Regions from separate parts of the Paenibacillus sp. FSL W7-1332 genome, predicted to be linked through region 3. Evidence: riboswitches for the same ligand, from Rfam matches in the RefSeq annotation. Region 3 holds a riboswitch; each other region holds the start of a gene.
What was found. Region 3 has a riboswitch for cyclic di-GMP ahead of MKX98_RS25375 (hypothetical protein). Riboswitches for the same ligand answer to the same signal wherever they lie in the genome.
Positions count from the first base shown of each region.

Region 1: linked by a shared signal. The riboswitch ahead of MKX98_RS17520 (amino acid adenylation domain-containing protein) and the one ahead of MKX98_RS25375 (hypothetical protein) in region 3 are both predicted to bind cyclic di-GMP.
Region 2: linked by a shared signal. The riboswitch ahead of MKX98_RS33570 (S-layer homology domain-containing protein) and the one ahead of MKX98_RS25375 (hypothetical protein) in region 3 are both predicted to bind cyclic di-GMP.

Region 1 is NZ_CP150209.1:3,928,383-3,938,776, forward strand. Features, by position in the region: gene MKX98_RS17515 (AraC family transcriptional regulator) at 142-2,382, opposite strand; gene MKX98_RS17520 (amino acid adenylation domain-containing protein) at 2,786-4,945, opposite strand; cyclic di-GMP riboswitch class I at 5,151-5,245, opposite strand; gene MKX98_RS17525 (hypothetical protein) at 5,820-8,603, opposite strand; gene MKX98_RS17530 (methyltransferase domain-containing protein) at 9,082-9,642, opposite strand; gene MKX98_RS17535 (hypothetical protein) at 9,650-9,850, opposite strand; gene MKX98_RS17540 (glycosyltransferase family 4 protein) at 9,872-10,394, opposite strand, start outside.
Region 2 is NZ_CP150209.1:7,399,703-7,410,096, reverse strand. Features, by position in the region: gene MKX98_RS33575 (CehA/McbA family metallohydrolase) at 1-107, shown strand, start outside; cyclic di-GMP riboswitch class I at 704-791, shown strand; gene MKX98_RS33570 (S-layer homology domain-containing protein) at 1,026-6,125, shown strand; gene MKX98_RS33565 (hypothetical protein) at 6,288-6,437, shown strand; gene MKX98_RS33560 (carboxypeptidase regulatory-like domain-containing protein) at 6,648-10,394, shown strand, end outside.
Region 3 is NZ_CP150209.1:5,623,643-5,634,036, forward strand. Features, by position in the region: gene fabI (enoyl-ACP reductase FabI) at 1-372, opposite strand, end outside; gene fabZ (3-hydroxyacyl-ACP dehydratase FabZ) at 752-1,192, opposite strand; gene MKX98_RS25340 (beta-ketoacyl synthase N-terminal-like domain-containing protein) at 1,214-2,464, opposite strand; gene MKX98_RS25345 (beta-ketoacyl-[acyl-carrier-protein] synthase family protein) at 2,454-3,674, opposite strand; gene MKX98_RS25350 (acyl carrier protein) at 3,692-3,937, opposite strand; gene fabG (3-oxoacyl-ACP reductase FabG) at 3,976-4,737, opposite strand; gene MKX98_RS25360 (acetoacetate decarboxylase) at 4,740-5,489, opposite strand; partial or broken gene MKX98_RS25365 (class I SAM-dependent methyltransferase) at 5,766-6,449, opposite strand; cyclic di-GMP riboswitch class I at 6,653-6,741, opposite strand; gene MKX98_RS25370 (LuxR C-terminal-related transcriptional regulator) at 6,870-7,202, opposite strand; gene MKX98_RS25375 (hypothetical protein) at 7,290-7,598, opposite strand; cyclic di-GMP riboswitch class I at 7,760-7,854, opposite strand; cyclic di-GMP riboswitch class I at 8,060-8,154, opposite strand; gene MKX98_RS25380 (YitT family protein) at 8,300-8,884, opposite strand; gene MKX98_RS25385 (phosphosulfolactate synthase) at 9,136-10,002, opposite strand; gene MKX98_RS25390 (MFS transporter) at 10,115-10,394, opposite strand, start outside.

The DNA.
Region 1 (10,394 bases), 1.7 Mb from region 3:
GTATTGCCATTGTAAACGCCCGATCTTACGATCAACAAGAAACAAGAATAAACGGGTTAACCATTTTCGCCTGCATGATTTATAACGAAAAAGGCAGCGATGAGCTCGCCACCTTAACCGTTTTCTACAAAGAAACCGTTTTCAACCGTTCGTTTTGCGGAGCTGATTGCTGCGGTATTCGCCCGGTGCCGTTCCCATAATCCGTTTAAATACTCGCGTTAACGAGATGGCGTGGGTATAGCCAACCCGCTCCGCAATCTCTTGTACAGAGGCATCCGTCTCCAACAACAGCTTCACTGCTTCACGCATCCGTACCTGGATAAGGAAATCGACGAACCTCTGTCCGGTATGTCCCTTGAACAACTTGCTTATATATTTGGGATTCAGCTGAAAACGATCCCCGAGCATCTCCAGCGACAAATCCGGGTTGGCATAGTCCTGTTCGATCAGCTTGCAGATCTCCCGGATAAGCGCTGCGTACTGCCTGCCTTCTTGTAGCTGACCCACGGATTCGAACAAACTGGTCATGACTTGCTTGATTTCAATCCGCAGCTGCTCCAGTGAACTGCCATGGTCCAGCATTTCCGTAAGTAGGGGAAGCCGTACCTGGGACCACTCGCGGTAGACATCCTTATTCATGTCCGAAAGCTCCCGGCCGACGTTGTACAGTAAATAATTCATAAGGTTAAATATCTCTTCATTGGTAAGAAGGCTGCCCTTTAACTGTGCGAACCATGCCTCATATGCCTCCTCCCACCCTATGTTCAGCATTCGGTAGGATTGAATAATCGAGCTGATTTCTCCTAGGTGAGCGTACACTTCGGCATGGCTGGTGCCGGCGATATCCTCGCAACGAATCAGACGGTTTTCCCCGAGTACGATTTTGTATTTAAGCGCTTGGGCTGCGCTTTTATACGACTTGGACAGGTCTTGGATCCGATAAACCTCCTCGCCGCTTCCAATCGTAACGGTAAATTTCAAATTTTGCTCGGTCCAGCCCCGCATTTTCGCGCCAAAACGGGATAAAGCTTCTCCCTCTCTCTCCTCTGTCTCGTCCCCCTCAAAGTAAATGACGGCAAGGCAGGAGGGCGACGTCCATTCCGACCACAAACGAATACTCTCCTTCATCGCAATCTCGTTCACCACGTTCCGGAGGACGAATTTCAGCAGATTCTGATCACTCGCCGTATACTTCCGGCAGAACTCTCCGTAGTTGTCCATTTCAATGATGAGTAACCTAAACCGGTCCAGCGGCTCGGGTAAATTCAGTATGGCGGCTTCCTCCTGCCACTCTTCCAGACTCATATCGGTTTGTCCCTCAATCAGCTGATGGAACAGATACCTTGTCCGCAGATGAAGATCTTCCTGGTATTTTTCCTGGTATTGCCTGGACTGCTCCAGGATATGATCGAACGCCGACTCAATAAATGCGAACTCATCGGGACTGCCTTTCCATAAGCCCGCGCCCCTTACAGGCAGGGAATAGTCGCTGAATCGCTCGGCGATCCGCTCGATCGGTCTGGCATTGCGCCGAGTCACATAGATCATCCAGATGAATCCGGCGGCGATCATGAGGAGTCCGATCACAAACCACAGATTATAGAGTTCTGAAATCGTGTTGACATATCCGCCATTGATGAGACCGCTTCCATATTTCCAACCGGTGTAGTCCGAGGTATATTCCGAGAAGAGCTCGGATTCTTTAACTTTCGCCTCACTCCCGAACAACAGCTGACCGGAAGCATCTTTAACCTGGATGAAGCTGACCTTGGATTCGTACATATTCTCCGTCAATTTTTTCAGCGAATCCGCCGAAACGTTAACCACGATCATGCCGAGATTATTTTTCATGTATGGCGATCCCCGCACCAGACTGACCACCTGTTTACCGCCAATCATTTTGAATTGCTCGAAACTGCGCCCACCGGTCCACTTTGGAGTCTTCGACACCTGATATTCTTCGATAAATTTGCGGTCAGGATATGAACCGATATAAGCGTTGGTTGCATCACTCAACACATATCCGTCCGAATATCGCACCAAGTAAATGGAATCGATCAAAGGATAGTAATTGATCAATTCCTTAAGCTTCTGCACGGCCCTGATGTTGATGTAGGCATCACTTCCTGAGTTTGCTTTAAAAAAATTGTTCAAAGACTCGCTGTTGATACTCTCGAGGACGATCATATTATCGATCACTTTGAGCGACGTATCCACGATCCGCATCGCCTGTAGGGACAGCGTCTTATTGGCATTCAGCGCCTCGCGACGGCTTTGCTCACTGAACATTTGAAAGAAAACAAAGAAAATAAACGTGATGACAATCATAAATACCGGCATGTAGGACAATAGTAGTCGTTTAAACCATGATTTGCGCATCATAACCCCGCCCCTATGTAATGTGGACATGCTTTTGTATTAATGAATTATACAACGGGGGGCAATCCCCTGTCGGTTGAAGTAACTTTAGAATAATTTTAATGACAATCCGACAGTGGCGGAAGGAGCAGCAAGTTTAAACTCCTCACAAAAGAAAAAGCAGTCAACCTTGTTTTAGGGTGACTGCTTGCCGTCATCATACTTTAGCCTTGACTTCACTTTATCTGTTTTGTTCACTTTTTTCCTTCCTTGCTCCCTACCCAAATTAGTGTGCTCCCATCCATCATTGGTGATGACTGGACGATAAACATCGATAGATCGGGTCAAATGCGGTCTCGATTTGCTCCACATCCTTGTACAGCCAGATCTTTTTAAGCATTTGCTGCGTTTCGTTTAGCGGTTCGTCTCAGTTGACGAGCATCGGACGAAGAAGATCAGGGTCCGGCAGAGCTTTTTTATCGACTTTCCCGTTAGGGGTAAGCGGCAAACTTTCCATCTGCACCACAAGTGAAGGCAGGAAATATTCAGGCAAATTCCGGGCTAAATACGCCTTGACTTCCGTTTCGGACAACACCTGTTTCGCAACAAAATACGCACATATTATCGGATTTCCACTTCCGTCTGCTTTGACGGCTACCGCGGCTTTCGAGATTGCGTTGTGTTCCAATAGCCGGGTCTCGATTTCTCCCGGTTCCACTCGATACCCTCGGATCTTTACTTGATCGTCGATTCGCCCGATCATTTCGATATTGCCATCCGGCAGCCACAGGGCCAAATCCCCCGTTCGATATAACCTTTCCCCGAGGAGCGGATGTTCCACAAACTTGGCTTCTGTCAATTCCAGCTGATTCACATACCCCCGCGCGATACCGTCTCCTCCGACGCAAAGCTCTCCTACTACTCCGAACGGCTGAAGCTTCAACTGTTTATCAAGAATATAAGCGGATGAATTGCATATTGGTCTGCCAATTGGAATGGTCGATATGAAATCACGTTCGATCGGGAAATAAGTGGAGAACGTCGTGTTTTCCGTTGGACCGTACATATTGATCATCCGCAGATCGGGGCACCTCTTCCTTACGGCATTTACGTGCTTCGGCGATAACGCTTCTCCGCCGATTAGCAAGGTGTCTAACGTACGAAAGGCGTCTGGGTCCTGTTCGGCCAGATTATGGAATTGAGCCGTAGTCAGAAACCAAGCCGTAATGCGGTGGCCGATGATGGTTTCCTTCAATTTGTAAAGGTCAAATAGGTCCGTGTCCTTCATCAAATACAAAGTAGATCCGTTCAAAAGGGATCCCCAAATTTCAAAGGTCGACGCATCGAATGTTATTGTACCGGTTTGCAAAATTCGATGCTCCTTGGAAAAGTTGAAATAATTGGTATTCTTGACCAGTCTTACGATGTTACGATGCTCAACCATTACTCCTTTCGGTGTCCCAATTGATCCGGAAGTATAGATGATATAGGCTAGACTTTGCGAGGTTGCTGCAGATATCGTATGGGGACAGCTGTCAAGGCTTAGCTGCGCGTTGTCCCAATAAATTACTTTTCCCTCAAATGCTATGTCAGGCTTCCAACTGGAAGGAGCCAGTAAAAATCCCGCTCGACTGTCCTTGAGCATATATTCGATTCTTTCGCACGGAAAATCGGCTTCGATGGGCATATAAGCGCCGCCAGCTTTCAATTTGGCTGTAAGCCCGACAATCATATTGACAGACCGATCCGCGACAATGCCAACGACGCTCTCCGGCTTAACGCCGTGATCCTGCAGTGCTTTTGCAAGCTGATTCGCGCGTTCGTTCAATTCCCGATAGGACATCTGATGGTCCTCGATCATGACCGCCGGGCGATCGGGGGTTAAACGGACCTGTTCCTCAAACAAGTAATGGACCGTTTGGCTGGAAGGATAGTCCGTCTTAGATCCGCTGAAAGCCTGAATCTGTCTCTCCTCTTCTTCCGACATCATACGTATGTCGGCAATCACCTTCTCGGGGAAATCAACTACTTCATGCACGATTCGGCTCAAGTGGCCGCTCATCTGCTCGATCGTTTCTTTTCTGTAGGAGCGGGCCGAATATTCAAGGTGTATCATGATAAATTCCTTCTTAAAAGCCGTCAAAGCAAGCTCAAACGTCCCCAGCTGATCGGATTCATAAGGAGTGGCATTGGCGTTTTGCCAAGTAAACGCCGCTTTGATGAACGGGTTGCCGCTCAAATTCTTTCGCATATTCCGATCTTCGAGTGCTTGCATCGTGGTATGCTTGACTTCTATCAGAAACTTACCTAATGGCTTATGTACAGTAGGAGAGTAACGTATAGGAAACATCTGTCTTTCCAACAGATACCCAATTACAGGATCATCCTCGCCGGTATATTTGGCAAGCAGGATCGAATAACAAGCCATAAGTGCCATATCCACAGTTATTCCGAAATTGAACGCAAGTTCATGGAGTTTTCGGGTCGTTGCAAAATCAAGGGAAAAACGAACCTGGTTTCCTTCATCGTCGGCCCATCCCCCCCTCGGCAATTCGTCAATTGATACATCACAAGTCGTTTGTTCCATGACCATCAACCTCCCGGATAATCGATTCATTAATGTCTGATTGTTAACGAACAGAAAAATCCTCTTCGCATTCTGCGATCAAGTAATGTCCCCCTTCAACCCCAAACTAGTTTTTTATAGCGAAGCCACCGTTGTTTTTTGGAACGTCAAAAAAACCCCTTTCTTCAATTCAAAATAATGAATAAAACGGAGGTTTCCCGTTGTATTCGGCAACTGGCTGGCATTGCGGTCGCAGTAGATCCCGCATTAGCCCCTATAGCTTTGCGTCGCCACCTTTCGGTGGGTTTGCTATTGTCGTACAAAAATAGTATTTAAATTGTAAACCATGATTATATTATGTATTCGATTTACAATTACTGTATCTTGTTTCCAAATGAAAATCGATAGGTCTTTTGTTCAATATTGTCTTTCAAGAATGGTTTTGATGATATTGATAACCCTCATGAAACACTAGGTCGCGATAGTTAATCTTTACTAATTTTTTCCACTCCTCGACTTCACTACACTTCACTTAACTATGTATTAAAGCTATTCTGTTCAAAAGAAAGGCTGCGATTTTCTGTAATTACTTGGATATTAGATGATGGCTGATCAAGAAAATAGTTCTATTTTTTAACTTCACTCCTATATCCATTGACCTAATTGCGACAGCAGAAATCATAAAACCCTATAACTTTTGCCTCTTGTCAAACGGGACTAAATTACCGTCTTTAACTGGTAAGGACATCTCGCTTCCGATCAGAAAACTTTCATAAGTTCAACCCACTTGGTAATTCCATCCTTCAAGTTCCCGGTCTAATGGATCACTGGATAATAAAATAAAGAGCCGTTGTCCAGGACAACGGCCTCATATTGCTATATGTCATGAACAGTTTTACAAAGGTCCGGTTATTTTCACCTTGATTTTATTGGATTCAACCGTTACCCCGTTCAATGTAATTCGAATCGACAACTCGGCTTGCCCCGGATGCTTGGCGATAATCTTTCCTTTGGGGTCGATCGCCGCCTTATCCGGACGGCTGCTCAAATACTCAATGTGAGCGCCGGATAACTCCTTAGTCGTTCTTCCTCTCTCAAGGAAGACTTCGTAGGAATAACCGACCTCATCTCCCGGGTGAAGCTGGAGCGATTCAGCCTCGAGCTGTACTTTGTCTAGCGGCATGACCAGATTCGGGTCGCTATACTTCATTAGCTCGCTGCCATATTTGAAATAGAAATTGCCAAAGTCGTCCTGCGCCAGCTTTTCCGCATTGCTCTCCAACAAGATGGACAGCGATTTGCTTGCTGTGTCAATCTTAAACATCTTGCTCGTATAAGTATGGTCAGCAACATATCCCGTATAAATGGTACCGTACACATTGCCGTCCGTTCCAATGGTCAATCGAGGATTGCTGTGTGCATAATCTGCTGTAGGAAACATATCCTCACTGTAAATAATCTCTTGGCGTTCCGTATCATAGATGAACAGAGCCCCCAGCGCCATTCCCCATATGTTACCGTCCGGGCCCCATATCAAAGAGGTTACTGCTTTTTTGCCCGGAACAGGTACCTGTTCCAGCTCTACTCGGCCTGATGCTGTATCGAAAATGGCAAGTTTCCCCTCTCCGCCGGTCATCGCGCCGGTGGCCATAAACAGCTTTCCATTTTGGTAAAGCAACGAATTGATCGAATGACCGGATATAATGTCGCGCTTCACATCAAACTTTCCGGTAACAGGATTGTAGACGGTAAGTGCCCCGCCTGTTTTGCCTGCAATTGGATAGGAACCGATGTATAACAGGTTTTCTTCCTCGACCCCGAGCATGGCTACGGGCCGGTCTTGCTCCGAACCCAACTGACCCAGCCGCAGCGGGTTATTCGGTTCTGATGGGTCCGTCCGGTTCCAAGGTTTGGCTGGATCGTATTCAAAGAGGGTCGCTCTAGGATAAACGCCGAGATACATCTTTCCGTTCAATGAACCGAACCCTTCGACTTGACCGATTTGAGGATAATGCTTGGTCTCGTTACGGGTCGGCGAGTAAATTCCCATTCCCCCGCCTGAAATGAAGCCCGAAGACAGAATCTGCCCGTCTGTGCTCTTCCCGATATTAAACAATTCCACAAACTGTGCCGGAAACGGAAGCTCCGGCGTCTCAATCAAACCGGTTTCCAGGTTGTAATAAAATGCCCTGCCGCTATTTCCGGCCAATCCGACCAAGGTCCAGCCCGGATACTTTGCCTGATCCAGCTGAACATAACCAAAAGCGACGCCTGCTCCTTTGACATCCACGCCCAGCGAGCCGTAAACCCCCGTATTCACATCATACGAATAAAGCGACCACTGCTGCCCGCCTCCCGGGAGAGTCTCATAATAGGTGTAGAACACCGTTTTGCCGTCTGGCGATATTGGTGAGAATCCCCGGGCATTATAGGCCGTATTTTTATTTACGATCCAGCTGGAGGTATCGGGATCATAGACACACATAACGGGTCCTGGATCCACGCGCACGAAAAGTTTGCCCCCTGCATACCGGAGATCATAAACCGAAGTCATGCCGTTAAATTCAGGCGGATGAAGCGCGGTGGATGTTCCGCTTGCGAGATTGTATTGATAAAGCTTGGCGACATCGGCTCCCCCCACATAGATCACTTGACGATCGGAATCGTAAGCAAGGCTGCGGATATGAGACTCTTTCGAAGAAGTCTTGAAGGATTTAAGGATTCTGGTCTGGTCGGATGCGGGATCATATTCAAACAGCGTTTGGGAATATCCCGTTCCTCCATATACTTTGCCATCTTCCCCGGCTACAAGCGTCCAGATCACGGTATCGGTAGGAACCGGTTTGCCGATCGCCCGCAATGTATCCTCTGCCGGATCATATTGAAACAACGTCCCGTTCGGCGTGCTGCCGATGTATACCTTTCCATCGGAGGCTGTCACAATCGCCCAAGCTGCCGATACGTTGCTTCCGTCAAGCGCAACCAGTGGATGAGTGGATTTCACTTCTTTCGAAGCAACATCCATTACGATGAATTGTGCCGGATCACCCTGTGCGACCGTAAACAAAGCATCCTGGCCATTCTTGTCTTTACCGAAGGCTGCAGTCATCAGGGTTAGACTCGACGATTGCGGTCCCAAATTCGTTAAGTACGGTGAGGACGCATGCGTTTGCAATGTGACGCTGTCAACGAAATACCTGCCGGTTTGATCGCCATTAAACTTGAAGGCGACTTTGACCTCTGCAGCATTTTTAGGTGCCGCAGCAGCCACTCTTAAACTCTGCCATTGGCCTGATGGTTCATCGACCAGGCCGCTCACCATGGAGACAAGCTTTCCGTCTGCATCATAAAACCTGAGGTCTGCTTTGCCGCCTTGACCTTCATCCGAGAGCACACTTGCTGTCATGATGACATTGCCGAATGGCTGGACGGCGTATGCATCGCTGACCGCTCCGGAGCCTGCATCGGGCGACAGGCGTTCCACCTGAAGACTTCGTTTCCCGTCTGCGTACACGGACTCACTTACGGTAATGGCAGCTGTGTCTTCATCGGGCTGCCAGCCCGGCAAACGTCCATTTACTTCAGAATCCTCGAAGCCGCCGTTGATCATAACGTTGGTCAATTCTTCATCTGCGGCATACGTGATCGGCATGGCCCAAGGGGTAATTGCGAACATCATGATAACCGTTAGGACTGCGGCAACTCGACTCTTCCACTTGCTTCTCACTAAACTCTCCCCTTTACGAATAAATTTTTTCCCGGTTAGTAAACGCTTTCAATACGATCTCATCTTATCATATCCCTTTATTTGTATACAAGTAAAATACATGTAAATAACATGTGGACTCACTAGTCCCTTATGAGATTTAGAAATGTTATCATGGTGGTTCCTGCCTCTGATTGCAATATGGATATGCTCTGGCGGCAGCGGTCGAGCTGAGCCTGACCGACAGCAGCGTCAAAATACGGTTGGCAGCCGTTCATGGTCTAACGCCAGTCGGCTCCGTCCTCTGGCGCCGTCATGAATTGAATACAAAAACAGCCGGGAATAACCCCGGCTGCTGCATTTGCTGGACACCCCAACCATTATTGTCTCTACGCCTGTCGATGGAAATGAATGCCTAATGCAAACATTTGTTATTCCATCGAAACCCTTATCACTCCGAAGAAAATAAATACGTTGAAAAATCCCGGTTAATATAGTCTTTAAAATGCCTTTTGGCTTTAACGGGGAAAGCATCAAGCTCCTCGGTAGTCCAGATGCTGCGGTGGGTCTCGAATTCATTGCCGTACACCGTGCCTTGCGGCCATTCCGATCCGATGGGAATGTTAAGCAGAACGTGCTTGCCTCTAGCAATGCTGGCATTCAACAGGGTAAGCGCCTTATCCTTATCGAAATGCTCCAGAACATCGCCCATAATCATGACGTCATATTCTCCGGGCGAAGTTGACGGAATAAATTCAAAAGCATCAGCGATGTGAATTTTATCGTAGAAATACGCATGGTAACGGTCAATGTTTTTGGGGAATATTTCAATTCCCTCCACCCTTACCTTCCAATCCTTACGAAATACCCGCCCTGACCACACATCGAGGAATTCGCGGCATAACATGCCCCAGCGGCCAAATCCAACGCCGACATCAAGTACCGAGGACGGCGATATCTGCCGGAGCAGTTCCACGCAATACGAAATATTTTGCCAATTGGATGTCCCCATATTGTTCTTACCACCCCACTTCTCGTTGAGGCGATGGTTCATCATTCATCATGAGATTGATGATGCGAAAATCTGGAATGGCGTACTCTTGAGGAAGTTTGGCGGCAATCTGATCCCATACCTGTCGGTTGACAACTATATGCGGCTGGGAAAGCTGGGTTAAAAACAACCCGTTGTATCTATCCCCGGGAACGTGATGCATGTTCATAACAAACACCGCCTTTTTAAATTAGGATTGTTTTTTTAGAGACAACTGCTCCGAATAAACCCCTGTCAAATGTTTGATCATCGTATGAAGTGACCGGTTTTTTAAGGCCCACTCCAGCGCATTGTCCCCAAGCCTACGCCGGAAGGAAGGATCCGACAGCAGCTGACCCAAATGCAGATAAAGTACATGCGCGTCTCCCGGAGGAGACAGCAATCCGTCAACATTATGCCGTACCGCTTCTTTTAATCCGCCTGCACTGGAAGATACGATGGGCAGACCTGCTAACTGAGCTTCCATAACGGAGTAGGACAGGGTTTCCATCAAACTGGGCATTGCGAAAATTTCGGCCTGACTCAGCAAATAGGGGACGTCCTCCCGGCTTCCGAGGAAACGAACCGCCGACTGAATACCCATCTGGCGACATAACTCCTCGTATTCATATCGTTTATCACCGTCTCCGACCAACCAGCATTCCCAATCCTGGCGGTCCACGTGCAGCCTGCACAAGGCATTCAACAAGACGTGAATCCCCTTCTCGTAGCTA
Region 2 (10,394 bases), 1.8 Mb from region 3:
GCGTGGATGCAGAAGCCGCGCTTCCGTTCACATCTTCGGTCTTTGTCGGAACGGGGGAGCGGTGGATCACGACCACCTTCCTAACATTTATGGCGGTGAAGCTATGAGACTGCTTAAGCGGAACGACATTTATTATGCCGGGAAAGGTAAATAAAAGACCCGATTAAAGGAACCCCAGGTATTGGGCAGTTTAATGAAATGAGTCCGGTAATTATGCCGGGCTCATTTTCTTTATATGTCTGGTTCCGGTTCCAACTTCGTATTTTTTCGCTGATAGACCTCGTTATGAAGCGCAGGATCAAAACAGCAGTTGACATTTAAAGAAATTTTATCGGAATAGCAAACCCTTTTATATCACTGAAAAGGGTAATCTACTGGCATTACAACTTTGTTTTGTTAGTATTCATCTTTCAAGTCCCTGGCTTGTATAGTTTTTGTATAGAAGTGAATGATACAATTCGCGATGGTAGAGAACCCCCAGGTGAAGAGACTTTTTGCATACTTAAGACTCTATCTATAACAAGCTTATTATTCAGGATATGTTCAGATTTGCCACATATAATGTCAAAAGAAGCTACCAAAGCACTATATTAGACATAATTTGATAAAATACAACAAACATAAGACCTGAGCACCTTGTATTTTTATGAAAAAAGAATCAAAATTTAAGTAGTTTTTCTACCAAGTATTACATATAAAGCTCGTACGATAAGAGCAAACCTGTTGAAAAGCGGGGACGCAAAGCTATAGGGGCTAATGGTGCTATTGACCTATGCCAGCCAGTTGCCGAATACGATGGAAACCTCCGTCTATTGGCATTTGCTTTTTGGATGGAGGTTTTTAGTTATTCTATTGAAGGAGTCGAGTGCTGTGAAATAGCCGTAAGTCTATCGGTTTTTCTGAGTCGAATACGCAGCTCTTAAGACCCTGACATAGCAGTTGAAAAAGTAGTGAAAAAGAGGTGGAAATGGGCCGTCACTACGGTGAAAATGGAAAACTTCACACCAAGAAAGGAATGGATCTAAATGCTAAGCAACAACATTAATTTGCGGAAAATTGGAGTTATGTTTCTGATTTTTACCCTTGTCTTCACGGGCCTTGGGGTAAGCTCAGGAATGCCAGTCATTTATGCTGCTTCTTCGGAAGTTTATGTATCTAGCGGAGGCGATGATACCACAGGTGATGGATCCCAAAATAATCCTTATGCTACTTTGTACAAAGCCTATCAAGAGGTTCCTGACGGGGGAACGATATATGTCCTGAACAATATCGATTTGTCAATCAATGCTGACAAGAAGTATCTTCATCTTCACCAAAACAAGAGTGTTACGATTTCGACAGACCCTAATGCAGTAAATGCCGCTGTCATTCAGCGCGGCTCGGCAAAGGGTGCTGCAAGCGGTGAGCCGGGAGGAGATAGAGACACCCTTATTCATCTTGAGCAGGGCCAGCTTACACTAAGAAATATTATCATTGACGCCAGCTTCGGTGGAGGTACTTTCCAAGGCAGAATTATGAATGTCTATGGGGGGAGACTGATCATTGAAGAGGGTGCTATTTTACGTAACAGTCCTTCCGATTTTGGAGGGAGCGCAATCTATTTCGAAGGTAAAGGCACAACTAGAGCGGTTATAGAAATGAAAGGTGGAGAAATCACAAGTAATAAACATACGACTTCAGGCTCGAGTGCGGTCTTAATTGTTAAAAATGCAGAGTTCATTATGACCGGAGGTAAAATCACTGACAATAGGGGCGGAGGGGTTGAGCTCTCGTCGAGCAACGATAATCGATTCGTTCTTTCCGGTACAGCACACATCTCGGGGAATACAGGATCGAGCCCACAAACTGAGCGAAACCTTGTTTTGCTAGGCAATATGTTCCTTGCTCTAGACAATAATTTTACCGGAGAAGCAGGTATTACAGCCCATAATCGCATGACTGTGGGAAGTAAGTTTGGAGTGGCAGCCGGAGCCGGTTTGACGGGGTTGGAGAACCTTTTTTCCGATAACGGTCATCTTCTTGCAAGTTATGGTGTAGGCAATAATGATTTGGTATGGAAATCATTTAAGAACGAATTAAGCCAACCAAGTACCAATGGCGAGAAAACAGGGACGAATCCGACATTGAGCGGTGTAACAGAACCTTTTGCGAAAGTAACGATTAAGATCGTTAGTGCAGCAGACCCGACATTTATCATCACTGAGGAGAGGACTGCTGACGCGAACGGAAACTGGGAGTTCCCAGTTGACAAAGCCCTGAATACAGGTGCATATACGGTCAATGTTACAGCTAGTATAAATAACAATCAGTCGGAAACTGTGACTAGACAATTTGAAGTAGTAGACAAAACGGCACTGCAAGGGAAGTACGATGAAATTACAGCCGAAAACCTGGTAGAGGCTAAGTATACCGAAGCAAGCTGGAAAGCACTTAACGATGCCATGACGAAGGCAAAAGAAGTGCTGGAGAATCCAGCAGCAACGCAAGCTGAAGTCGATGCTGCGCTGACGGCGCTTGAGAAAGCTCGACAAGATCTAACTGAAAAAACAGTAGATAAAACGGCACTGCAAGGGAAGTACGACGAGATTATAGCCGAGAACTTAATCGAAACCGAGTATACTGAAGCAAGCTGGAAAGCCCTTAACGATGCCATGACGAAGGCAAAAGAAGTGCTGGACAATCCGGCAGCAACGCAAGACGAAGTCGACGCAGCGCTGACGGCGCTTGAGAAAGCTCGACAAGATCTAACTGAAAAAACAGTAGATAAAACGGCACTACAAGGGAAGTACGATGAAATTACAGCCGAAAACCTGGTAGAGGCTAAGTATACTGAAGCAAGCTGGAAAGCCCTTAACGATGCCATGACGAAGGCAAAAGAAGTGCTGGAGAATCCAGCAGCAACGCAAGCTGAAGTCGATGCTGCGCTGACGGCGCTTGAGAAAGCTCGACAAGATCTAACTGAAAAAACAGTAGATAAAACGGCACTGCAAGGGAAGTACGACGAGATTACAGCCGAGAACTTAATCGAAACCGAGTATACTGAAGCAAGCTGGAAAGCACTTAACGATGCCATGACGAAGGCAAAAGAAGTGCTGGAGAATCCAGCAGCAACGCAAGCTGAAGTCGATGCTGCGCTGACGGCGCTTGAGAAAGCTCGACAAGATCTAACTGAAAAAACAGTAGACAAAACGGCACTGCAAGGGAAGTACGACGAGATTACAGCCGAGAACTTAATCGAAACCGAGTATACCGAAGCAAGCTGGAAAGCACTTAACGATGCCATGACGAAGGCAAAAGAAGTGCTGGACAATCCGGCAGCAACGCAAGACGAAGTCGACGCAGCGCTGACGGCGCTTGAGAAAGCTCGACAAGATCTAACTGAAAAAACAGTAGATAAAACGGCACTACAAGGGAAGTACGATGAAATTACAGCCGAAAACCTGGTAGAGGCTAAGTATACTGAAGCAAGCTGGAAAGCACTTAACGATGCCATGACGAAGGCAAAAGAAGTGCTGGAGAATCCAGCAGCAACGCAAGCTGAAGTCGATGCTGCGCTGACGGCGCTTGAGAAAGCTCGACAAGATCTAACTGAAAAAACAGTAGATAAAACGGCACTGCAAGGGAAGTACGACGAGATTACAGCCGAGAACTTAATCGAAACCGAGTATACTGAAGCAAGCTGGAAAGCCCTTAACGATGCCATGACGAAGGCAAAAGAAGTGCTGGACAATCCGGCAGCAACGCAAGACGAAGTCGACGCAGCGCTGACGGCGCTTGAGAAAGCTCGACAAGATCTAACTGAAAAAACAGTAGATAAAACGGCACTACAAGGGAAGTACGATGAAATTACAGCCGAAAACCTGGTAGAGGCTAAGTATACTGAAGCAAGCTGGAAAGCCCTTAACGATGCCATGACGAAGGCAAAAGAAGTGCTGGACAATCCGGCAGCAACGCAAGACGAAGTCGACGCAGCGCTGACGGCGCTTGAGAAAGCTCGACAAGATCTAACTGAAAAAACAGTAGATAAAACGGCACTACAAGGGAAGTACGATGAAATTACAGCCGAGATTCTGGTAGAGACTGATTATACCGAAGCAAGCTGGAAAGCACTTGACGATGCCATGACGAAGGCAAAAGAAGTGCTGGACAATCCAGCAGCAACGCAAGACGAAGTGAACTCAGCACTGGCAGCTCTGGAGAAAGCTAGAAACGAGCTGACGCCAGTGGTTACAGTCGACAAAACCGAACTGCAAAAAAAGGTTGACGAGATTATAGCCGAAAACCTGGTAGAAACCGAGTATACCGAAGCGAGCTGGAAGGCCCTTCAAGAAGCCATGAATGCGGCAAAAGATGTACTGGGCGATCCAACAGCAACGCAAGATGAAGTCGACAAAGCGTTGGCAGCTCTAAAACAAGCAGAGAAGGACCTTGTGAAGCTGGGTGGGGAACTGGATGATCTTAACCTTCTTGGTCTAACAAATGGGGGCAATCGAGAAATCGAGTTAACTCCACCGTTCGACCCGAACCAGAACAAAAACTATTACGGAACTGTTGCGAATGATGTATACGGCATCAGCCTGAATCCAGTGGCAAAATATCCGGACGATACCCAGTTTAAAATCATCGTGAATGGTCTAGAGTATTCTGCCGACAAGTGGAATAAGCTTCCGCTTATCGAAGGTGAGAACTTGATCACAGTCGGCGTCTATGACAAAGCCAATAAGCTGATTAACGAGTATACCTATATCATCGTTCGTGAGAAAGCGTCCGGTAATGACAACTCCGACGGTGGCAACAATGGTGGTAGCAATAATGGTGGCGGTAACTCGGACACAATTAATCCAACAACTCCACCAACATCGGACAACACGGTGAAACCGGGGAACATCGTAATAACCATTAACGGTTCGAATGTATCGTTCGCTTCGGGCACGGTAAACGGTGGTCAAGCGACGGTTACGATCGATAAGGACAAACTGTCCGGTATTCTTGCGGACGGTAAAGGACATAAACTCGGCATTAGCGTACCGGGTAACGGCGATGTTGAAGTTCGAGGATTGACGGTTGAAGATCTGAAGAAGCTTTCTGATACCGGCTCCAGCTTGGATATTGAAGATGTGCTGGCGATTTATCCGGTTCCTGCAGGACAACTCGATGTGAACGCGATTAGCAAGCAGTTCGGCAATGCTCCGATCAGCGACATTGCGGCAAACATCAAGATCAAACGTTCTGGCGATGAGTTGGCTAAGCTTGCCCGCGAGAAGGCAGCTCAAGGCGGTTATGAACTGCTTGTGCATCCGGTCGACCTCGATTTGGCCTTTATGCATGACGGAAAAACGGATAGAACGGGATTATTGAACGGCTATGCGCCAAAATACATCGCAATTCCGGAAGGCGTAGATCCGAACCGGATTACGACAGGCGTTATCGTTAATCCGGACGGCAGCGTATTCCATGTACCGACGGTCGTAACAAAGGTCAATAACCGTTACTTCGCACTCATCAATGATCTTCGCAGCAGCGGCACTTACTCGGTCATCTGGAATCCTCAGGATTTCGAGGATGTAAAATCCCATTGGGGCAAACAGGATGTCAACAACATTGCCGCAAGACTGAGTCTGAAAGGCAACGGTAATAATACATTCTCGCCGAATCGTTATGTCACACGCTCGGAATTTGCTGAGATTGTCGTGTTGGGCCTGGGCTTAATGCGTCAGGATGCATCGCAGGCTAATTTCTCTGATGTACCGGCCTCAATATGGTATAAGGACGCTGTATCCATTGCGAATGAATTTGATATCGTTCGCGGTTATAATGACGGCAACTTCAAAGGCGGTCTGCAAATTACGAGAGAGCAAGGTTTTGCTATGATTGCTCGTGCGTATCGTTTGATTGAATCCGAAGATGTGCCAAATCAGGAGCAGATTGCTACTACGCTGGCACAATATACGGATGGGGCCAATGTAGCGGCTTGGGCAAAGGCAGATGTAACCCAATTGATCTATGCGGGAATTATTCAAGGCAACGGGCCGGAAGCTCTTAGTCCGAAAGCGCAAATGACACGTGCCGAGGTAACCGCACTGATCGCAAGAATGCTGAAAGTGACCAACCTGATCGATAAATAATGGAGTAATGTAAACAACCATTGATGACATGGAGTCGTCAATGGTTGTTTTTTCATTTATTTTAATTATGCATATTGGACTTTCAGGTCGTCCCTAAGTACTGATCTTATCCAGTATCCCGCTGGATGGCGATTGATGCTATGCGAAGGATGGCTAATCCCAATGCTCGTAAAGCTGGGAGGTTCGAACGATCCGGCGAAGTGGGAAGAGTTCGGGCTGAAGAGCCGAGCCCTCCCTCATGATAATCCCTCCCAATCTATTATTGAGATTTGTAAAGTGAAGGTAAATCTTCAGGTTGTAGAGATTTTGTAGAGATTAGGTTTTTAAACTATGAAAAAGAATGTGGAAATTAGGGCTAAGGTAGGAGGTGTAAAGTAGGGGAACTCCGCATGATTTCGATGATGCAAGGGGCTGCTGGGATCAAGCAAATAGAAGATGTCTATTCGGTTGAGATTTATCGGGTCGATGATCTTACTATCGCTTAAAATTTCAACAGTTTCGGGAATGGAGGAAAAATGTGTCTTGAAACTAAAACGCAGCATAGGTAAAGCAATACTCTCTTTCTGCCTGGCAATTATGCTTGTCTTGCAGACAGTGGCGTTCTCTGTCACTGGATATGCGGATAGCGCGCCAAGCGATTCCGGGGTGGTGGCCGTTAACGAAGCCAATTCGCCGAGCGAGGACGAACCGCCGTCAGTTACTGAGGCGGTGTACGATGTGCCGAACAATTCCATAGTGATGATGGCAGCACCGATGGACAAAACGGTGGTGTTCATGGATGCTAATTCAAACTTTCCGCTGAAGGTGACGCAGGGAACTGACATTGCTCCAGGCGGTACGATCCAGGGCCGACAGCCATTCACGCTCAAGTCGGAAGGTCTCAAGGTGCCAGTGAATGGTGATGACGCTGATCCGACTAATGCGGATCCAAACCAATACATTCAAAAGGGTGACTGGATCGAACTAAAAAGGGATGACTACTTCAAGGAAGTGGTGCTGCCGACAGCTACTAAAACCCTGAATGCACTGACTGATTCAGGCATGAAAAAGCTTGGTACCGCTTATTTCACTCCAAATAGCATCAGGATTGTATTTGATGGTGACGATGGTTTTTTCAATGGTATTGGACGAGCGGTTACCTTCGGCTTTGAAACCACTGCCAATTCAGATGTAACGGGCATGAATTACGGCGATACGAAGCCTATCTCGGTTTTCGGGGGATCGTATGAGCTAAAGAATCCGGATGTTACGCCGGCGTACAGCATCAATTTGACAGGAAACAACTGGCCAAAGAATGGGAGCTGGACTTGGTGGTATGTGATCGTCCCAGCTTATCAAGATGGTTATTTGACCTTCCAGTCTACGCCATCCTCTTTTGATGTGCTTGATGCAACAATGAAGCTGCCGTTAGATGGGATGACGTTCTATACGAAGCCTTCCGATTACCGTATGGTCTATGTACCGGGATCCTTCACGGTAAACGGCTCTAAGGTAGACCCAACCATTGATGTAGATGGCAGTCTGAGCTACATCTTCCCGCCAGGAACGGGGGTGGATCCAAAGGTTGAGTATCAAGCATGGTTTAATAAGGATGTGTATTATAAAGAGTATCGGGGCGTGGCAATCGATCCCGGTCGAGGTGGCGGACAGCGTTTTGACCCAAAAGTTGAACTGAGGGATACGAGTGCTGATGTAAAAGCCAGTGCAGCACGGGAAACGTGGGTTGCACCCGACTGGATTCAAGCATCGGGCTCTTATGACCATCCAAATGAATCCATTACATGGAAGGTCACTGTTAACCAATATAACAAAAAAGGGTTAAAGGACTTTACTATCACCAATGTATTACCTGCTGGGCTGGACTTTATATCAGCTGAATGGCAGACATGGGTGGATGGCGCTACATCTGGAGAAACACCAATTACACCAGATTCGAACGGCGTTTATTCCCTTGGGGATATTAACGGTAAAGTAGAATTAGTGATTAAGAGCAAGGTAACAAGCGGTTCCAGCTTCAGAATAGATCCTCGTGCCAACTGGAACATGGATACACCAGATGGCATACAGAACAACGATGTCACGACCGGTATAAGACCTAACGCAGTGACGGATGAGGCAATTGTCAACATCGGCGCGCACACGTTTACAAAAACAGGCTCTATTTCGATGGAGGATTATAACCTGGGCGGCATCACATGGACCGTTAATCTAACGCCACAGTATGCTCTGCCAAATGCGGCGGTATATGATGTGCTGGTGCATGGCGGAGATTTGAACGTCTTGGACAATGCTGTGGATGAGACCGGCGAGGTGAGCAAGGAAACAATTGCGAAAATCAAAGCAAATGTTACCTCCTACCAGCTTTGGAAGCAGTACCATGATGAGACCTTGAAGACCAATGCAACCGGCCTGGCCATGAAGGCTATTCCTTTAACCGTGGACGGTAATGTGGTGGCGGATTTGATCAAGGTGACCGGATACACCGACAAAGCTGCATCCTTCAGCTTCCGTGCACTTGAGACGAACCCTGATATCCTCTTCAGGCAGGATATTAACGCAGGGAAAACAAGCTCAAATCGGGCTTTGCTCATTGACGGTGAAACCGTAAAACAAGCGCAAAACAGCACTAATCTGCACCTGCGTATGCTGAACAAGGATATGCTTACCGCATCCTATCCTATGAAGAAGGACGGGACGGCTGACACATGGTATACTCCGAACAACGTTAACCGCTATATCGGTTATGATAGCTCATCAAGCGGCGACGAATACACCTTGGCTGGCTATGACCGAACAACTAAGGCGGTCACCTTCCGCCTAGGGGTCAATATGCCGGGCTACAACACGGTCAAAATGGCGGAAGCCGGCGGAAGTCGGGTTATCACCAATGTGAAGCTGGTGGACACCTTACCGGAGGGTTGGGAGTTCGTTCCGTTTTCCGAGGAGAAGGATTTTGAGCTTTGGAAAGGTTATTCGGACAATGGCAGCGGCACCGGCTATGGGGTTCGAAACAACGCTATTTCAATCATCGAGCCGAACGACCCTGCACATGTGGTGAGTTTCTCCCATAGCGGCAACGTAGGCACCTTCACCTTCTCTGAGCTGGAAAGCCCTTATGTCATTCTGGTGAAAGCAAGACCCTCCAATGCGGCTCTGGAGAAATATTTGGAGGAATACACGACCAACGGAACAGACAAGCAGGTGTTGTATAACAAAGCCGACCTTCATATGACATGGGGCGGAGTGGAAAAGGTCGCCACCGAACAGCGCAAAGTTATTGTACCTATTCAGACACTGGGTAAGTCGGTAACTAAGCCAGTTCCAGGGGTGCTGGAATGGACGGTGAACTATACCCCGCCATTCAACATGGAGCAGGGCGTGTTGTTGCAGGATACGATAGGTGCTAACATGAACCTGCGCTATGACGTAAACGGAGAGCTTGTGCTGACCGCGCCTAGTATGGCAGTGTACCGTGCTAAACTGACTGCCAGTGGTACTCTGGAAAGAGAGGGCTCGGCACTCGACCTAAGCGATCCGATTGCTGAAGTTCAGGTGGAAGCTAAACCGGGTGCGGATGGCAAGACGATCCTAACCTTTAAGATGGACGACCCGAACCAGTTCTACCAGTTTGTGTACCAGACTGAGGTGGACAATACCAAAGCAAAAGCTGGCGACAAGATGGGCAACGAGGTTAAGCTGGTGGGCGATGACAAGCTAAAATCTGTCAGCGCCACGAGCGAAAGCACTCTTGATAATTCAGATGTAGCCGGCAGTTCAAGTTCCAATGCTCTATTACCATTGAAAAAGGTTGATCCTGACGGTAAGCTGCTGCAGGGTGTACAGTTTACACTGTATAAGAAGAGCGATGGAACGAAGGTTGCAGAAGGAACAACCGATAGCGGAGGGAAACTCAATCTGTTGTTCCCGGATCCGGGTTATTACGAGCTGAAGGAAACTTACATTGATCTGAATACCTGGCTGCCGATCACCCATGTGTATCAAGTATATGTAGGAAACACGCCAGGGAAGCCTATCTGGGTAGATGGCGTGAAAGTAACCTCTGAAAATCCGCTGATCGTGCCTACGCCGGCCCAAGGCAAGCTGACCATTTCCAATAAGGTGGAAGGCAACGGCAGCGATCCGAACAAAGAGTTCGAATACACCGTGACCTTCACCGGCGAAGGCAAGGACGGAGAGTACACCTATAAGAAGCCAGATAATACGTATGGCAAGATCAAGAGCGGAGACAAGATTACCCTCAAGAATGGG
Region 3 (10,394 bases):
ATAAGCGCTAATTTCCTGTGCCAGTAAAAAGCCGTCACGAGAAATGTCTGTAAATTCTCCTTCAAGGTCCTCACCCCTGGCGAAAGCAATGGAGTGAACAAGTCCGTGAATCACACCGACTTCATCCTTGATTTTAGTAAAGGCTTCCTGAATGCTATCATCGCTCGCTACATCGCAGGAAACAATTAACTTGGGGGTTATGTTATGTTCGTCCAGTAACTTAACCAATTTTTTATAGGATCGTTCCCGTTTGTTCGTAAAGATTAAATTTGCTCCTGCATTATGTAAGGATTTTGTAATCCCCCAAGCAATACTTCGCTCATTCGCGATCCCCATAACAACCACATTTTTCCCTTTTAATAAGCCCGGCATTTTCTACCTCCTGAATTTGTTAATCAACCATCAACAAATGGATTTTTCGAAAAATAGGAAATGAATTGTTCAGGTCGAACATGTATGACATGACTAGCAAAATCAGGGCTGGCTGAACAAACAGAAAGCTTATAATTAGCAATCGTATCGTACTGCCTGAAATAGTAAGTTGATTCATCGAAATATATGGATGATACTAAAAAATTATCCTCGTGAACAAGATTAAACGTGTTCAAAGGTATATGAAGGCCTTACCCACTGCTTTTTATAAAGCTCTCTTTTAAAGTCCATAGGTCATAAAAGGCTTCCAACTGTGATAAGAAACTATATTTATTAATTGAAGATAAATGATTAACACATTCTTTTCGATAAAATCTCCTTAATCGCTGAAACAACCATTTAATTCAGCTTTTGCAACAACCTTATCCCCTACCATGGCCTCAGCCTCGGCGAAGATTGCATTTTCGATGACTCTTGTGAACTTGCATGTATATATAATTTGATCGCCTGGCTTGACTTTATCTAAAAATCTTGCCTTTTTAATTCCGGTAAACAGGAAGATTTTCTTCTCAGAGTCTTCTGTCTTACAAATTGATAATTTATGAAGCAAAATGAGGGATTGAGCCATACCTTCGATTAATAAAACACCCGGAAAAATTGGATTGTCAGGAAAATGCCCTGGAAAAAACCATTCATTGAAACTTACATTTTTCAAGCATGTGATATGATCATTGACTTCATAATCCAGTACCGAATCTACGAAAATAAAAGGATAATCCTGTGGCAAGAGAGATCTGACCTCATTGGAGCCTAGTCTCATAAGTAGCCAACCTCCCTCTCATCAGACACTTTCAAGCATCAGACAACTCGTGATACCTGACAAGTCTTGTGATGTAGTCACTATGTTTTGTTTTTTAGTTTTCTTGATATCATTCGATGTTAAATGAATCGGAGTTTTTTCCAGATCACGATGATTAAGCTCTGAAAGAGCTATGCTTTTTGGTAAAATGCCCTTGTTTAGCGAGATCAAACCTGCTGCAGCCTGGAACACTCCAGATGCTCCGTATGTTTCACCAATCGTCCCTTTAAGTGAACTAATGGGAATCTCCGGATTCGCGGATGCAAATAAATTATGAATTGCGTTCATTTCCACTCTATCCTGCGGATAAAATCCACTGGCTCCTGAGATGATGCCGCTTGTTTCACCGAAAACTCTATCCGCCTGCTTGAAGACTTGCCCGATCGCTCTTTCCATGGCATGAATGCGCGAATCTTCATCAACAGCGAAGGTGGTGGAATATGAAGCTATTTTTCCCAGTGGAGTTCCTCCACGCTCCAGGCAATGTGATAATTTTTCCAACAAAATAACCGAAGCACCTTCTCCCGGTATCCATCCCGTACTATCTGAAGAAAAGGGCTTGCCGGCTCTATCTGAATATTCTTTTGGCAGAACATTAGAATTTTGATAAATCCATAAAACTCTTTCGTTGATCTCTTCTACCCCGCCTACCAAAACCTGTTTAGCTTGTCCTTTATGGATGGATGAAACAGCGTAAGCTATTGCATCAAGTCCAGCACATTGTCCAGTAGCAATCGTAGTGTTGAATGCGCAGGCATTCATTCTAATAGCAAGTTGTGCAGCTGGAGCGTTGGCTATGGTATTTGGCGCCTGCATTGGGCTTACAGATTGGGGGCCCACAGTAATGGTTGTATAATCATAATCTGAAATGGCCTTGAGTCCGGAAAAGTTGCTTGCCACAACGACCCCCAAGTCCAAGGCCTCTGATTCCGATGCTGGATTGAGGTCACCCAATCCGGCATCTTGCCAGCATCGCACTGCAGCGCTCAACAGGTATTGTGTGCTGAGTGATAGATATTTTAACCCACGCTTGCCGATTAACTCTTCCGGGTTCCAATGGTCAACACAAATGGTTTCAATGACAGGCAGGTCTAGAAAGTCATTGCTTTTTGGACTTGTACTTTTTGAATCTGACTCCCCTATAAGACGCTCCCAAAATTGATTCTTATCCGTTCCAAACACGGATACAGATCCCACACCTGACACTACAACCGGATCATTATCATTCCACATTATCGATCTCTCCTAATATTATTGAACATATGTTGCCTCCAAAAGCAAAAGAGTTACTAAGAACGGTATGAACAGAACTGTCGATACTCTTATTTGGGATAACATTTGTAATACATTCCGGATCCGGGGTCGAATAATTCATGGTGGGAGGCAGCACTTGATGTTTTATAGACAAAGCGCTCGCTACTGCTTCAATTGCGCTGGCCGCCCCCATGGTATGACCCAGCATTGATTTTATGGAACTGGTTGGAATTTGATCTAATAATGATCCAAATACGGATTGCAATGCCTTGGATTCGGTTGAGTCATTGGCAGGTGTGCCTGTTCCATGAGCACTAATATAAGAGATTTGTTCTTTCTTGATTTTTGCATCCTTCAATGCGTTATTCATTGCAATTTGTGCGCCTAATCCTTCAGGATGTGGGGCAGTCGGATGGTGAGCATCACAAGAAAGACCATAACCAAGCAGTTCGGCATAAATCGGGGCGCCTCGTTTTAGGGCAGTTTCCAGATTTTCTAAAACTAACACTCCAGCCCCTTCGCTTACCATCATACCCTTGCGGTTTTTATCAAATGGTTGACAAATATCCGGCGCCATTGCCCCCAATCTGTGAAAAAGCGCAAAACAGCTTCGTGATAATCCATCCGAGCCACCAACAAAGACAATGTCCGCAGCGCCGCTTTGTATTAATTCACTGCCCTGCCCAATGGCATAATTTCCGGCAGCACATGCTGTAGGGATTGTAATAGATGGCCCTTCCGCCCCTAAATGCTTTGAGACACTGCCGGATATATATGAATCCGGGTATGCGAAGATCGACGGCGGTATAGTATTCGGGTTATTACTGATTCTAATATCGTGATCATCTTCAACGATGGATTGGTTTCCCATCGTAGTTCCTATGCACACACCAACTCTTGTTTTATCCGCAAATGACGTAATATTGGCATCATCTTTAGCCATTTGAGCTGCAGCAACTGCTAGCTGAGAAGTTCTGGCTAATTTACTTGCATGGGTATTGGCCAGGAATTGAACGGGATTAAAGTCCTTAATTTCTCCTCCGCGAGTAACCGTGAATTTATTTACATTGAAAGCTGTAATTTCTGATATTCCATTTTGTCCCTGACAAAGCTTGTCCCAAAAATCCCGAACTCCCGCACCTATAGGTGATATTACACCTAGCCCAGTTACTACAACTCTGTTAGCCATTATAAATCCCCCACAAATTATGATTTTGAATCTAATTTTTCACTAACCATCTTGATGACATCATTCAGGGTCTCCATCTCTTTGATATGCTTTGCCGGTATAACGACTTTGAGTTTCTTCTCTATTTCATACACAATTTCCAGGGCCACCATGGAATCGACACCCAGATCCTCTACAAAATTGTCATCATCTGCGAATTCATCGATTTCAATAACGTCTGCGACCAGCTTTGTCAATTCATCTCTCAGTTCTTTTGTTTCCATTTTTAATTCCCTCCAGGTATAAAATTCATTTAAAATACTTATGCATTCCAACCACCATCTACATTTAATACCGAACCTGTTATATATGAAGACTGTTCTGATAATAGAAAGCATATTGCATTTGCAACTTCTTCCGGATCTCCGAGCCTTCCCAGAGGAATAGATTTCTCTTTGGAAAGCCTCATTTTTTCACTTATGGATTGATACATATCTGTATTGATATAACCAGGTGCAACTGCATTAACCCTGATGTTAAATCTCGCTATTTCAAGTGCGAGTGACCGAACCAATGCGATTTGACCAGCCTTTGAAGCGGAATAGTTAGCTTGTCCAGGCACTCCAATCAAACCATTTACTGAACTAACACAAACGATTGAACCTGAACGTTGTCGAATAAACTTAAATGATGCTGCTTTTAAATAATTGAAAGTCCCCGTTAGATTAGTAGAAATCACTTCACTCCAGCTCTCTTCATCCATCATCACCAAATTACTATCCCTAGTGATTCCAGCATTAACTACCAAACCATCCAGTTGAGAATTATCTTTACAGACCGTTTCTAGTACTTCGGAAGCGACTAAAGGATCGGTTGAATCCGCTTGAATACAGGTTATTTTCCCGATTCCTTTATCCACCACGTAATTACACAATTCCATTGCAGCAGCTTCATTTTCTTTATACGTAAAAGTAACATTAGCTCCCTGCTCGGCCAGTTTTATTACTGTTGCTCTTCCTATACCTCTCGAACCGCCTGTTACTAAAAAATTCTTTCCGGTTAAAATTCTAATCCCCCCATCCACTTTCAATGTTCCGCCAAATAGTCATAAATGACATCCGGCGCGGATAACCCCAAATCAGTAACAATATGCGAAGCTGATACAACCTCAAGCACGGGGAGATCTGCCAGTGGGGCCAACGCATGGGCAAACAATTGCAGCCGGGCTGGGGCCGTCCAGGCACCATGAATGGTCAGATTTTTGATCTGAGTACGCATCAGTTGGCATACCTTCTGAGTTCCATCATAGTTCGGCACAATTTTGAGCATAAATGTCGGTTGGCAAATCTCTTGGCGGGCCTGCTCCGGGTCGAGAGCCTGATGTTTATATCCCATCGTTGCGGTGGCTACACGTAAAGACCCGTAGTCCAGCGTACCGACTAATGTGTCCGAATCAATATACAGTTTTGGAGAGCCCAGTTTTTTCGGATATGCGCTGATCTCACGTCCGGCCGCGATCGCAGGAAGACTGTCCACATACATCGCGTGCTGGTATTCACCCTTCTCCCCATTAAAGCTCACCGGTATCAGCTGGCCAGATTCTGTATAGGCCCCCAAACCGGTAACATCCGGCATGTACATGAGCTCAAATTTGACTAAAGGCTCATCAATTTCAAGCGGCTCAGGGACTACACGTCTCAAGGCTTCCGTGTCGGTACGATATAGAATGTTCAGGTATTCCCGGTTACGAAAATGATAAGGTCCAACAGGATAAGCAGGAGCTCCCAATGGAGTCGACATTTGCTTGCGTACCTCATGCAGTTTCAATAGTTCCATCCCTTTCCTTTTGAAAGAATTCACTTCTCCCGCCTTCTCAATTTCCATAAAAACAACAACCTCGTATTTTTCCACAAAAATATCAATATGATGAATATCTTCTTCTGGTATAGCTTCGGTTAACTCTTGCATTTGCTCCTTGGTACGGTAAGTGATCCACCAATCCAACGCTGCCTCCATATAAGCAATAGAGGGGGTATCAGGAAGCCAATTGGCTATTAACAATCGACCTCCGGGATTGAGCAAATTAAATAATTCGTTAACTAATTTTTTGGCAACTCCGTTGGGCAGATAATCAAATACACCAACACTGTATATAAAATCAAATCCAGGAAGAGGCACTTCATTTTCAATGATGTCAACTATGGAGGCAGGAATCGTTTCGCCAAAGTCTTTTATGATTTCCGCTGCAACCGAAAGGGCCTCCTGATCTTGATCAATAGCAACAAATTTCCCAATGCGTTTATTCTTAACCGCGACACTTTCCAATACTTCTCTCAAATGGCCGCTAGGAAAAGAGAGAATATAAGGGTTCGCAACTCGTTCTGCTGTTTCGTCAATCTTGCTGGAAAATATACGTTTTCTTTCGCGAACAGCATCATTTGCATAACTTATACGATTAAGCTCGTAGTTGAGAAGCTCGGAAATTTCTGCTTGTCTGCCCTCGTAAGGTGGCGGTGCTGTTTTGTCGAAGTCATAGATGGAATCCATCATTACGGGATCACCAGCATAACCGCGCGGTTTGTCAAATGCTCGACGAGAAAACGGTTCTTGTAAGAAAAAATAGCTTACTGCATGTTGACGATATTGGGCAATAAACTGCTTCCAATCTTTTTTTGAAGAATGTCTGCGTATGCTGTCTAATCCATGATAAAGGGCATTAAATGCTTCAGAGAAAAGACCTTGATTAATCTTCGTCTCAACATCATCAAGTAAATGTTTTTTGTTAGTTTTGTCCATACTCTAGATTTTCCTCCCAAGAAGACATCCCTACAGGCATAAATATGTAGAATAGGTTGCTGACGATATTTGGTGAGATAGTTTGCCTCTAATCTTCTGAAGACTACAATTAGACATTTTTATATTTTTTCACCACCTTTAGCAATATCACTCAAAACACAAAAACCCCCCGCCATGATTAAATAGACTGGGGTCCCGTCGTATTCGGCAACTGGCTGGCATAGTGTTTATATCCACCTTAGTCCCCGTAGCTTTACGTCGCCACCTTTCGATGGGTTTGCTATTGTCGTACGAAGTATGAAATTGTCAAAATGTTCATTAATCCTTCAACGACAACTTACTTTAAAGTATAAAATTCGACTTAAACAAAAAAAATACCCAAAATTGGGTAGTTTATACTTATGTATTTTAATTTAAATTTTAAGTAAATTTCCTAAGGAATGCTCCTTTATGATTAACGCTCGTCTTTGCGTATATCTTTTTAATAAAAGTACGGACCGTGCTTTGACTAATCCCATAAATGCCCGCAATTTCAGGTACGTTTTTATTTTCCAGCCATCCATAAGCTATCTCTTTCTCACGATTTGTTAATTCATATTGGTCAAAGTGAGAATAAGTCAGCTCTTTTTGTAGAATGGGGTCCTTTTGAGGCAGTTTTTCTTCAATATTTTTAGCCAGGTGTTCAATGAGTGGTATGGCAAATGTAACCTCGTGTAAATAATGAAAACTCAGGCCAAGGTAGCCTATAATCACATTTTTTATTCGAATTGGCGTACATACACATGACAGCTCGGCAAACAATTGGTTGGTGTGCCGGGTACCAATTACGACAGAAACCGATTAATTTTCCATCGATAAAGAAATGGCATTGACCCCTGCGGTTTTCATCGCAAATGATGTGCCTTTTTTTATATTATTTCTTTCAAAATATCCTTTTAACAAATCCGTGCCGCAATAATCGATAACGGCACCATCCGTATCTGTTATAACAAATAAATAAGGTATGGACAGCAAATCGTTCATATTCCTGGTTTCCTCTTGCAGCAAATATAAAATTTCTTTCCGTTCAATCAACCTTCCTTTTATTTCAGACATACTGAGGATATTAGGAAAATGATCGTTTGCTTCCAGCAGTGTTCTACGGCCCATTATTTTCCCTTCTTCCTTTTAAGAATAAGTGATTAATAATGAAATCGATCTTCTAGTCATCTCCGCTTCTGAATTCGGTAGCTTATAAGCGAAAATAAACAATAAAAAACCACCATCCATTAAGATAACCATAGCAAAATAGGACGGAGGCTTCCGTCGTATTCGGCAACTGGCTGGCATCGCGGTCTTAGGCAGATCCGCATTAGCCCCTATAGCTTTGCGTCGCCACTTTTCAGTGGGTTTGCTATTATCGTACGAAACGATTCGATTGTGTGCCGAAAATTATATCTACGATTCACCTGCCTTTCAATATATTTAAAGTCCCTTTTCAGGTAGATAAGACTGTTAAGACTAGTACAGGTCCCCCTTTCATAAAATTTAATAAACAACACAAATAGCCTCCATCAGCTTAAAGACATAGGTGGAAAAACTAGTAAGAAGAGACGGAGGCTTCCGTCGTATTCGGCAGCTGGCTGGCATCACGGTCTTAAGCAGATCCACATTAGCCCCTGTAGCTTTGCGTCGCCGCTTTTCAGCGGGTTTGCTATTGTCGTACGAAGAGTATGAATTTGTCGAATATCCAAACATGTTATGACTTATTCAAACTATAACTTACATTGTTTTTCATTTAATATAGGTCGTACGACCCAAATTCCCATATTTTTGTTAGATTTGTAAATCACTCTTACACGTATACAGAATCACTTTTTGCGCCAAGCGGGTTGATAGACCGATTTCGGGGGAGGGAACTGGTGAATCCAGTTAATGATCCGGGTCGATATCCACTGGCATACAACTGCAAGGATAATAATTTTCCAATCGATCACATAGGCAGCGAAAGCGAATATGATTCCATTCATCCAGAACAATGAGGTGCCCGGGTTGATTCTTTTATACTTATAAATGGCTAAGGCAACATAACCGATTCCCCCATTCGATACCCTCTGCTTTATGAGGATGGCGACACCTGTTCCGAGAATAACCGAGCCGAATAGAAGATCGATCCATACGTTGCCGAACGGGGGTTCTAGGAACACCTCGAAGAAATTAACGGAAACGGACGTCACTGTTATAACAAATATGGTCCCGAAGGCACTGACTCCATCAAGATAAGGGACTGTAAAGGCAAGGAAAATAAAATTAGCCAGCCACAGTCCGAGACTCATCGGGATCTCAAACGCATGGTTCAGAAGCACCGCGATCCCTGCTCCTCCTCCCGAAGGAATGGCGTGAGGAAACAAGAACATGGCCATGGCAAAACCTTGAATGATGGAGCCGGCGGTAATGTAGAAAAGTTTCTTGGAAGCATGACGATAGAAAAAGGGGCTCTTCCGCCCGGGTAGGATCTGTAAGTTCACACGGAATCATCCTTCATCGATTAGAGTAACAAGCTAGTCCTGCTTTTTTAAGTGTATGCTTGTTCCCTGGAGGGGATACCGGGATAGATCTTTTTAACGAAAATATGTATAGGCTGACTCTGGAGATATCCATAGGCAGCCCGCTAGTATTTATCATTCTCTTGTGGTTTGGTCTATGTTTAAATTACGTAACAAAATCCATCGGTTTGTTTCTCTCTCACCCCGAGTTCAAACGTATCTTGACGAAGACCCCGGCGCATCGTTTCAAGGGAAAGCACTTCGGTGGGTTGGATATTTCCCAAATGTACATGAGATCCAAATTTGCGGAGAAGCATCGCTTGCTGCTGCTTAAGAGGTGCCTCCCAAATCAGCTTTCTTGCATCCGACACGTTGTCGATGATATTATTTATCATTTCTTCCTGGCACTCGCCATGCTTATCGTAAATACCGATGCCTAGTCCAGACTCGCGCGCTTCAACAATGATAAACTCCGCGCCTACGTCTAAATCCGCTTCCATTGTATACGCGAGCATTTCGGCGTCGATGTGGGAACCGGATTGTTTTTTACCATACTCCGTATAAACCCGAAGTCCGCGTTGTTTACCTTCCCGAATGAGTTCCGTTCGTTTTTTTCGCGACATCTCAATCGTGCCGTCAGATACTTCTATCGCGTTAAATCCAAGACGGCAAACGGTATTAAAAAATGCGGGGACGACATCTTGCTGCACGGCTGTCTCAAGCAAGGTCCCGCCGGGCATGACCGTGATTCCATGTTGTTTGGCTAGATTGATTTTGTATAGCAGCATTTCCGTTTTATACAGCGGAGCCGTCCCAAAACCGAATTTGACACAATCGATGTAATCCGAGGCTGTTTCAATCACATCTGAGAACATGTTTCTACCCAGGCCTTTATCAATAACCATCGTCATCCCGCGTTCCATGACCCCGTAGGTGTCGTGGTCTTTTTTGCCGTGTTCGGGATTTTCGCGCAGCCCGCTCGGATCACATATCTCCATGGGCCAAACTGTTCGCAGAGAACTGTTCATTCTAGGATCTCCTCAATTCTTTTTGATTTAGTCGTTTAATCCAATGACATTGGCATAATATGCTCATACCCATTGACAGGTGCCCATCTTTTGTCATAGGGATTCGTCACGGTCATCCGATCTGCCGAGGCGGCTTAATCAAAAAGAACACCAAACCTAGAGTAACCAAAGATAGTGAAGACACGGTTATAAAAACAACCTGATCCGATTTATCCATCATCCACCCGAACAAGGGCGGCCCTGCTGCAACTCCCAAAAATCGCAAGCTATTATAAAGGGATGTAATCATCCCTCGCTCACTTTTCTCAACTGCACCGGTGATCATCGTATTCAGGCAAGGAAGAAGCATTCCGGTTCCGATGCAGCTGACTGTCAGCAGCCCGATAAACACA